One region of the Janibacter sp. FSL W8-0316 genome, then DNA from elsewhere that is predicted to be linked to it. Evidence: predicted binding sites of a transcription regulator. Region 1 holds the regulator's gene; each other region holds the start of a gene.
The links. Region 1 encodes HrcA, which represses chaperone genes, less so after heat shock. Its sites were predicted from a motif close to TTNGCACTCGNNNNNNNCGAGTGCNAA; they were not measured.

Region 1 (3,270 bases):
GAGCTCCCGCAGGAGGCGCTCCTGCTCCGCGTCGAGCTTGGTCGGGGTGCGCACGTCGACGTGGATGACGAGGTCACCACGGCCCTCGCGCCGCAGGTGCGTGACGCCGAGGCCGGGCAGGACGATCGTGTCGCCGGGCTGGGTGCCCCGCTTGATGGTGATCTCCTGTTCGCCGTCGAGGGTGGCGAAGCTCATCGTCACCCCGAGCGCGGCCGCGGTCATCGGCACCGCGACGGACGCGTGCAGGTCGTCACCTCGCCGGGTGAAGGTCTCGTGGTCGCGCACCCGCAGCTCGACGTAGAGGTCGCCGGCCGGCCCGCCACCGGGACCGACCTCCCCTTCGCCCTCGAGGTGGATGCGGGTGCCGCTGTCGACGCCGGCGGGGATGCGCACGGTCATCGTGCGGCGGGTGCGCACCCGGCCCTGGCCGGAGCACTCGTGGCAGGGGTTGGGGATGACCTCGCCGAAGCCCTGGCAGGTCGGGCACGGGCGGCTGGTCATGACCTGGCCGAGGAAGGAGCGCTGCACCTGCTGGACCTCGCCGCGGCCGGCACAGGTGTCGCACGTGCGGCGGCCGGTGCCCGGCTGGGCGCCGTCGCCGGAGCAGGTGCCGCAGACGACGGCGGTGTCGATGGTCAGCTCCTCCTGACCGCCGAAGACCGCGGTCGCGAGGTCGAGCTCGAGCCCGACGAGACCGTCCTGCCCGCGCGCCGAGCGCGAGCGGGGGCCGCGGCCGGCGCCGCCGGCTGCCTGCCCGAAGAACTGCTCCATGATGTCGCTGAAGGTGAAGCCGGCCCCGAAGCCGTCGTGGGCACCGCCGTAGGGGTCGCCGCCCATGTCGTACTGGCGACGCTTCGCCTCGTCGGAGAGGACGTCGTAGGCCTGCGAGACCCGCTTGAACTGCTCCTCGGCCTCGGGGCCTGGGTTGACGTCGGGGTGCAGGGTGCGGGCGAGCTTGCGGTAGGCCCGCTTGATCTCCTCGGGCGTCGCCTCGCGGCTGACGCCCAGGTCCTCGTAGTAGTCGTTCACGCGTGACGTCCTCGTGGGTCGTGGGTCGGTCTGGTCGGTGCGGAGCGGACGCCGGTCAGGCGTCCACGATCCGCGAGAGGTAGGTGGCGACGGCACGCACCTGCGCCATCGTCGCCGGGTAGTCCATGCGGGTCGGGCCGAGCACGCCGACGGCACCGACCTGCTCGTCGCCTGCGCCGTAGCCGGAGGTGACGAGCGATGTCCCCTGCAGCCCGGTCACGGGATTTTCGGAGCCGATGCGCACGGACACGCCGGGCGCCTCCTGATCGGCCTCGACGCTGAGCAGCTTGAGCAGCACGACGTGCTGCTCGAGGGCGTCGAGCACCGGCTCGAGGGTCATCGGGAAGTCGCTCGAGCTGCGCGCGAGGTTGGCCGTGCCGGCCAGGGTGACCTTGGTCGCCCGCTCCTCGGCCAGTGCCGCCTCGACGACACCGATGACCCCGGCCGTGAGGGCGTCCTCGGTCTCGACGTCCTCGTCGTGCAGGGTGCGCAGCGACTCCAGCGCCTCGGCGAGGCGGCGGTCGCGGGTGGCGGCGTTGACCCGGCCGCGTGCGCTGGCCAGGGCATCGGCGCCCTGGGGAGCCAGGTAGTCGACCCCCGTGGGCACCACGCGCTGCTCGACGCGGCCGGTGCCCATGATGACGACGACCATGAGCCGGGTCTCGCTCATCGGCACCAGCTCGATGTGCTTGACCGTGCTGCGGGTGAGCGAGGGGTACTGCACGACCGCGACCTGCCGGGTCAGCGTCGACAGCAGACGGACCGTGCGGTCGAGGACGACGTCGAGGTCGTCGGCGCCCTCGAGGTAGTCGGTGATCGCCGCGCGCTCCCCCCGCGACATGGGGCGGATCGCCTGCAGCCGGTCGACGAAGAGCCGGTAGCCGGCATCGGTCGGGATGCGCCCCGCAGAGGTGTGTGGGGCGATGATCAGCCCCTCGTCCTCGAGCGCGGCCATGTCGTTGCGCACGGTCGCGGCCGAGACGTTGAGCTGATGGCGGTCGAGCAGCGCCTTGGAACCGACCGGCTCCGACGTCTGCACGTAGTCCTCGACGATGGCGCTGAGCACGGCCATGCGGCGCTCCTGGCTCATGCTGACCTCCTTCGACACCCACGAACGGGACCGCTGGCACTCGGTCCACCTGAGTGCCAAGTCTACGACCGGGGCGGCCATTCCCCGGAATCCGGCGTGCCGACGCCGCGAGTGACCTCCCTTCGGCCTACCGTCCGTGCCGTGAGCGATCGATACGGCATGGACGTCCTCTCCGGCGACTGGAAGTCGAAGGGCCGGCTGGCCCGACCGACCGCGCGGGCGATGGAGGCCACGCCGGGCACCGTCGTCGAGGACGTCGAGACCGGCTGGGTCGGCGCCGTGGTCGCCGTGGAGAAGGCGGGCGGCGTCCACGTCGTCCACCTCGAGGACCGGCGAGGCAAGGTCAAGGCCTTCCCGCTCGGTCCGGGCTTCCTCGTCGACGGCTCCCCGGTCTCGCTCACCGCGCCGAAGGGGGCCCAGCGCGCGGCCCTCGCAGCCGCCGAGAAGCAGGCCTCCCGCACCGCGAGCGGGTCCGTCGCCGTGCACGACGCCAAGGCCCGGGTCGCCATCGGGTCCCGGATCTTCGTCGAGGGCCGCCACGACGCCGAGCTCGTCGAAAAGGTCTGGGGCCACGACCTGCGGGTCGAGGGCGTCGTCGTCGAGATGCTCGACGGCGTCGACGACCTCGCGGCCGCGATCCGCGACTTCGCCCCCGGCCGCGGTCGGCGGATGGGGGTCCTCGTCGACCACCTCGTGCCGGGCAGCAAGGAGTCGCGCATCGTCGCCGAGGCCAACAGGCTCGCGCCCGAGCACGTGCTCGTCCTCGGGCACCCCTACGTCGACGTGTGGCAGTCGGTGCGCCCGCAGCGACTCGGCATGGAGGCCTGGCCGACGATCCCCCGCTCGATGGAGTGGAAGCGCGGGATCTGCGCCCACCTCGGCTGGCCCCACGACTCCCAGGCCGACATCGCCCGCGCCTGGAAGCAGATCCTGGGCACCGTCCGCAACTATGCCGACCTCGAGCCCGCCCTCCTCGGGCGCGTCGAGGAACTCATCGACTTCGTCACGGCCGAGTAGGGGTCAGTCCTTCGGGCCGCCGGCGACGTAGATGACCTGGCCGGACACGAAGCCGGCCTCCTCGGACAGGAGGAAGGACGCGGTGGCGGCGATGTCCTCGGGCTGGCCGACGCGGCCGACCGGGGTCTCCTTGG
Region 2 (3,270 bases), 1.6 Mb from region 1:
GCGCCTCGAGGGTGCGAAGGTGGAGGATCTGCCGCGGGAAGTCCCAGTCGTAGAGGGCCTGCGAGGCGTCGATGCCCTCGTAGCACTGCAGCCGGACGAGGGGCACGCCCTCGAGCTCGGCGAGGGCCTCGGCGAGCGCGGTCTTGCCCGTGCCCGGCGCCCCCTCGAGCAGCAGCGGCCGGCGCATCTCCCGGGCGAGGAAGACCACGGTGGCGAGGTCCTCGTCGGCGAGGTAACCCGTGGCACCCAGCCGGTCCGCCAGCTCCTGCGGTGACGTCATGCAGGAAGGGTACGCCGAAGGGCGGTCCCCCGTGACCGGGGAACCGCCCTTCGCGCGTGGTGCAGGTGGTGCGGGGGTGGGCTCAGAAGCCCATGCCGCCCATGCCACCCATGTCGTCGCCACCGGGCATGGCCGGGGCGGCCTTCTCCGGCTTGTCCGCGACGACGGCCTCGGTGGTGAGGAAGAGCGCCGCGATGGAAGCGGCGTTCTGCAGCGCGCTGCGCGTGACCTTGGCCGGGTCGATGATGCCCTGGGCGATCATGTCGACGTACTCACCGGTCGCGGCGTTGAGGCCCTCGCCCGCAGGCAGGTTCTCGACCTTCTCGGTGACGACGCCGCCGTTGAGGCCAGCGTTGGCCGCGATCTGCTTGAGCGGGGCACCCGCCGCGACGCGCACGATGTTGGCGCCGGTCGCCTCGTCACCCTCGAGCGAGAGCTTGTCGAAGGCGGCCTTGGTCGCCTGCAGGAGCGCGACGCCACCACCGGCGACGATGCCCTCCTCGACGGCGGCCTTGGCGTTGCGCACGGCGTCCTCGATGCGGTGCTTGCGCTCCTTGAGCTCGACCTCGGTGGCCGCGCCCGCACGGATGACGGCGACGCCGCCGGCGAGCTTGGCGAGGCGCTCCTGGAGCTTCTCGCGGTCGTAGTCCGAGTCGCTGTTCTCGATCTCGGCCTTGATCTGGTTCACGCGGCCGGCGATCTGGTCCTGGTCGCCAGCACCCTCGACGATGGTCGTCTCGTCCTTGGTGACGACGACCTTGCGGGCGCGGCCGAGCAGGTCGAGCTCGGCGGTCTCGAGGGAGAGGCCGACCTCCTCGGAGATGACCTGGCCACCGGTGAGGATGGCGATGTCGGCGAGCATGGCCTTGCGGCGGTCACCGAAGCCCGGGGCCTTGACGGCGACGGACTTGAAGGTGCCCTTGAGCTTGTTGACGACGAGCGTCGACAGCGCCTCGCCCTCGAGGTCCTCGGCGATGATCAGCAGCGGCTTGCCAGCCTGCATGACCTTCTCGAGGACGGGCAGGAGGTCCTTGATCGAGCCGATCTTGGAGTTGGCGATGAGGACGTAGGGGTCCTCGAGCACGGTCTCCATGCGCTCGGTGTCGGTGACGAAGTAGCCGGAGATGTAGCCCTTGTCGAAGCGCATGCCCTCGGTGAGCTCGAGCTCGAGCCCGAAGGTGTTGCTCTCCTCGACGGTGATGACGCCTTCCTTGCCGACCTTGTCCATGGCCTCGGCGATCTTGGCGCCGATCTCCTGGTCAGCGGCGGAGATGGAGGCCGTGGCAGCGATCTGCTCCTTGGTCTCGATCTCCTTGGCCATCGCGAGCAGCTCGTCGGACACCGCAGCGGTGGCCTTCTCGATACCGCGCTTGAGGGCCATGGGGTTGGCGCCGGCCGCGACATTGCGCAGGCCCTCGCGCACGAGCGCCTGGGCGAGGACGGTGGCCGTCGTCGTGCCGTCACCGGCGACGTCGTCGGTCTTCTTGGCGACCTCCTTGACCAGCTCGGCCCCGATCTTTTCGTAGGGGTCGTCGAGCTCGATCTCCTTGGCGATGGACACGCCGTCATTGGTGATCGTGGGGGCGCCCCACTTCTTCTCCAGGACGACATTGCGGCCCTTGGGGCCGAGGGTGACCTTGACAGCATCGGCGAGGGTGTTCATACCCCGCTCGAGACCGCGACGGGCCTCCTCGTCGAAAGCAATGAGCTTTGCCATTCGGGTGGTTCCTCCACGCGAATCGAAGGGTGCGACCGGGGGTGCCCGCGACGGACGGAGTGCGACCACCCGGCTCACGTCACCGTGCGATCGCGCCCCTCACCTGACCGGTCAGGACTGTCACTCTCACAAGGAGAGTGCTAAGGCCCATTATTGGCACTCTCACCGAGCGAGTGCAAACGCCGTGGCGGACGACGGAGTGCGGCCAACCGGCCGCACTCCGTGGTCGTGGGTTCGTGGGTGACCTCAGCGCACGGTCTCGTAGCGGTGGATCCAGGCCTCCCCTCGGGTGCTCCACCGCACCCGGGCTCCGCCGACGGTGCCGGACACGTTGGCGTCGACCTCACGGCGCACCGCCCCACCGTGGTTGCTCGTGCGCTGGGCGCCGTCGGCGAAGAGCGTCAGGTCAGCGGCGAAGAGCCGGCTACCGGACACGAGGGTCCCGTCCACCACGGCCGAGCGCATCGTCGAGCTCACCCGGTAGTCGGCGCTCCGGGGCCGCAGGTATCTCGTGCTGCGGTGGGTGCACCGGCTCGACTGCCACGTCTGGGTGACGGTGGCGCCGGTCGGGCAGAAGAAGGAAGTGATCTTCATGGCTGAGGCCGGCCACGGCATTCCCTCGGTGTCGGTCTGGTAGGTGAACCGGTGCTGGTTGCCCCGCGCCCCGCTCATCGCCCCGTCGAGCATGACCCGGACGGTGACGTGCTCGGCGAGCACGCGCGTCGCGTCGGCCGGCGCGGCCTGGGCACTCGCCCCGGTGGCGACGAGACCCACGGATGCGGCGGTCACCAGCAGTGTGCGTGTCGTGGTCTTCATGTCTCTCCCCTGTCTGTCATGGGGTCGTCGACGGTGACGACCCTCACAACGAGAGACGCACGAAGGGGGGCGGACGGTTGCGTCGACCGGCGGGCGGTGGTCAGGCGCGCGGGTGCAGCCCCTCGAACCCGGCGCGCATCTCGCCGTCGGCGTCGGAGGAGACCGGGTCGTCGACGTCGGCGACGAAGACCGCCACGAGCTCACGGGCCGGGTTGTCGCGGGCCTCGGTGAGCAGTCCGCGCCAGGCGCCGAGGTTGGGGTGCTCGACGGTCGTGCACGCCCGCGCGGGCTCGAGTCCCTCGACGGCTGCCTGCAGCTGGTCGACGGAGACGTCGAGGGTGGCAGTGGCGCCGTCGTGCCGCAGCACGGAGGCGAGGACGACGGCCGCCAGCCCGTGGCTGCCGCCGGGGAGGTTGACGTGCGGGAACTGCACGTCCGGGTCGCTGGTCGCGGGGGT
Region 3 (3,270 bases), 490 kb from region 1:
TGAGGCCGACCTCCTCGGCGATGACCTGACCACCGGTGAGGATCGCCATGTCCTGGAGCATCGCCTTGCGGCGGTCGCCGAAGCCGGGGGCCTTGACGGCCGCGACGTTGAAGACGCCCTTGAGCTTGTTGACGACGAGCGTCGAGAGGGCCTCGCCGTCGATGTCCTCGGCGATGACGAGCAGCGGCTTGCCGGACTGCACGACCTTCTCCAGCACCGGGAGGATCTCCTGGATGTTGGAGATCTTGCCCTGGTTGATCAGGACGTAGGCGTCCTCGAGGACACCCTCCATACGCTCCGGGTCGGTGACGAAGTAGGGGCTGATGTAGCCCTTGTCGAACTGCATGCCCTCGGTGAAGTCGAGCGCGGTCTCGGCGGTCGAGGACTCCTCGACGGTGATGACGCCGTCCTTGCCGACCTTGTCGAAGGCGTCGGCGATGATCCCGCCGATGCCCTGGTCCTGGGCGGACAGCGACGCGACCTGCGCGATCTCGTCCTTGCCCTCGACCTCACGGGCGGTCTCGAGCAGGCGGGCCGAGACGGCCTCGACGGCCTTGTCGATGCCGCGCTTGAGGCCGGACGGGGCGGCACCCGCGGCGACATTGCGCAGGCCCTCCTTGACCATGGCCTGGGCGAGGACGGTCGCGGTCGTCGTGCCGTCACCGGCGACGTCGTTGGTCTTGGTGGCGACCTCCTTGGCGAGCTGGGCGCCGAGGTTCTCGTAGGGGTCCTCGAGCTCGATCTCGCGGGCGATCGTCACGCCGTCGTTGGTGATCGTGGGGGCGCCCCACTGCTTGTCGATGACGACATTGCGGCCCTTGGGGCCGAGGGTCACCTTGACGGCGTTGGCGAGCTGGTCGACGCCGCGCTGGAGGGCGTCACGGGCGGAGTCGTTGAACTCCAGTTCCTTGGCCATGTTTGTCCTTTGGTTCTAACGAAGGGGGAAAAGGCGACGCCCCGGAGGGCCCGGGAGGGGCCGCACCCGGGGCGTCAGCTCAGTACTGGGAAGGATCGTCAGCCGACGATCGCGAGCACGTCGCGCGCGGAGAGGATGAGGTACTCCTGGCCGCCGTGCTTGACCTCGGTGCCGCCGTACTTGGAGTAGATGACGCGGTCGCCGACGGAGATGTCCATCGGGATGCGCTCGTCACCGTCCTCGTTGAACCGGCCGGGGCCGACGGCGACGACCTCGCCCTCCTGGGGCTTCTCCTTGGCGGTGTCCGGGATGACGAGGCCGGAGGCGGTGGTCTGCTCCGCCTCGATGCCCTGGACGACGATCCGGTCCTCGAGCGGCTTGATGGAAACCGACACGGTGACTCCTTCTGTGGGGACGTGTGTGTGAACGTGGGGCGAAGCCTGGCCGGGCGCCGTCGCGGGGGTCGTCCAACCGTGGCATCTGGCACTCGCCGGAGGTGAGTGCCAAGGGCAAATCTAGGCACCCGGTTGGCACTCGGTCAACCCGAGTGCCAAAGCCCGTCGCGGCCGGGCCGCTGGGCGGCCCGGGATGCGTGACAATGGCGCACGTGGATCCGACGACCGTGCGCTGGCTGGCCTCCCCCGAGGGGCACGAGTCCCTGCACGGCCTGCCCGAGTACCGCGAGGCGGACGCGGTCGGCCTGGCCTCGCGGCTGCGGGCGTCGGGACACTCCGCCGAACGCGTCGCCGCCCTCCTGACGCAGAAGCGCCTGCAGGCGCGCGCGCAGGAGAAGTTCGGCGAGTTCGCCGACGGCATGCTCTTCACCCCCGACGGTCTCGAGCAGGCCAGCCGGCTGGAGGTGGCGGCGACGCACGCTGGGCGCTACGCGACGGCCAGCCTGGCGACCGTCCACGACCTCGGCTGCGGCATCGGCTCGGACGCGATGGCGATGAGCGCCCTCGGCGTCACCGTCCACGGCGTCGACGCCGACCCGCTCACGGCGGCCATCGCCGACGTCAACCTGCGGCCGTGGCCCGACAGTCGGGCCCGCACCGGCGTGGCCGAGGACTTCGAGGCACCGCTCGACCCGCTGCACTCGCGCACGGGTGTCTGGCTCGACCCGGCCCGCCGCACCCCCGGTGTCACCGACCGCTCCGGGCGCACCCGCCGTGTCTTCCGGCTCGACGAGATCTCCCCGTCGTGGGACTTCGTCCTCTCCGTCGCCCGTGACGTCCCCGCGACCGGGGCCAAGCTCTCCCCTTCGCTCCCCCACGACATCCCGCCGCTCGGCACCGAGGCCCAGTGGACCTCGTGGCAGGGCACCGTCCTCGAGTGCACGGTCTGGTGGGGCCCGCTCGTCAAGGAGGCCGGCCGCAGTGCCCGGGTCCTGCGCAAGGGCGCGCCGCCGGTCGAGGTCGACCAGCGCACCTGCGAGGACGACCCGGCCGCCGCCCTCTCGCTCCCCGACACCGGCCGCTGGCTCTACGAGGCGGACCGCGCGGTCACTCGCGCCGGCCTCATCGGCACCGTCACCGGCGCCGTCTCCGGCATGGAGCTCGAGGCCGGGCTCGGCTACGTCACCAGCGACGACGCCGTCGACCTCGGCCACGCCCGACGCTACGAGGTGCTCGAGGCGATGCCCTTCTCCGTCAAGGGTCTGCGCGGGTGGCTCCGCGAGCGCGGGGTCACCGGCCTCACGGTCAAGAAGCGCGGGATCCGGCTCGACGAGGACCAGCTGCGCAAGCAGCTGAAGATCGGCCGCGGAGCCGGCGACGGCGACAGCGCCACCGTCGTGCTCACCCGCGTCGGCGGCGAGCAGGCCGTGCTCGTCGTCGAGGCATCCTGAGCGCGGCATCACCGGCGCGAGCGCCGTCGACGCCCATGCGGCGCAGGTAGCCTGCCCCCCATGCCGACCCGAGCCAGTCACCTGACCCGCGCCGCTGCAGGCCTCGCCGTCCTCGCCCTCGTCGGGTGCGCCTCCGACGACCCGGGAGCGGGCAGCACGAGCTCCTCCTCGACGTCGTCCCCGACCTCCGCCGAGGACACGACCTCCGCGACGTCGTCCTCGTCGGCGACGTCCTCCCCTTCGTCCTCGTCGTCGCGATCGACCACGGTGACCGCCGACGGCCCCGAGGCCAGCGCCTGCGTCGAGCAGGTGCGTGACGCGATGACGCCGACCCAGCAGGCCGGTCAGCTGCTCATGGCGGCCATGCAGCCGGGGCCGGCCAGCTCCCTCGACGGGCCGATCGGGGCGCAGGGCCTGGGCTCGATGCTCTACCTCGGCGGCTGGCAGGAGAGCGCGACCGTCGCGGCCGCCAGCAAGCACCTGCAGGACGTCTCCCCCACCGTCGACG

Region 2: the regulator HrcA is predicted to act here: its motif matches at 2,151-2,177, upstream of groL (chaperonin GroEL).
Region 3: the regulator HrcA is predicted to act here: its motif matches at 1,444-1,470, upstream of groES (co-chaperone GroES).

The regions. Positions count from the first base shown of each region.
Region 1 is NZ_JBBOQX010000001.1:977,039-980,308, forward strand. Features, by position in the region: gene dnaJ (molecular chaperone DnaJ) at 1-1,029, opposite strand, end outside; gene hrcA (heat-inducible transcriptional repressor HrcA) at 1,085-2,119, opposite strand; gene NYE39_RS04780 (DUF3097 domain-containing protein) at 2,261-3,136, shown strand; gene fabG (3-oxoacyl-ACP reductase FabG) at 3,140-3,270, opposite strand, start outside.
Region 2 is NZ_JBBOQX010000001.1:2,612,872-2,616,141, reverse strand. Features, by position in the region: gene NYE39_RS12905 (AAA family ATPase) at 1-280, opposite strand, end outside; gene groL (chaperonin GroEL) at 363-1,997, opposite strand; gene NYE39_RS12895 (hypothetical protein) at 2,244-2,813, opposite strand; gene NYE39_RS12890 (hypothetical protein) at 2,914-3,270, opposite strand, start outside.
Region 3 is NZ_JBBOQX010000001.1:1,468,616-1,471,885, forward strand. Features, by position in the region: gene groL (chaperonin GroEL) at 1-916, opposite strand, end outside; gene groES (co-chaperone GroES) at 1,015-1,311, opposite strand; gene NYE39_RS07185 (class I SAM-dependent methyltransferase) at 1,515-2,762, shown strand; gene NYE39_RS07190 (glycoside hydrolase family 3 N-terminal domain-containing protein) at 2,823-3,270, shown strand, end outside.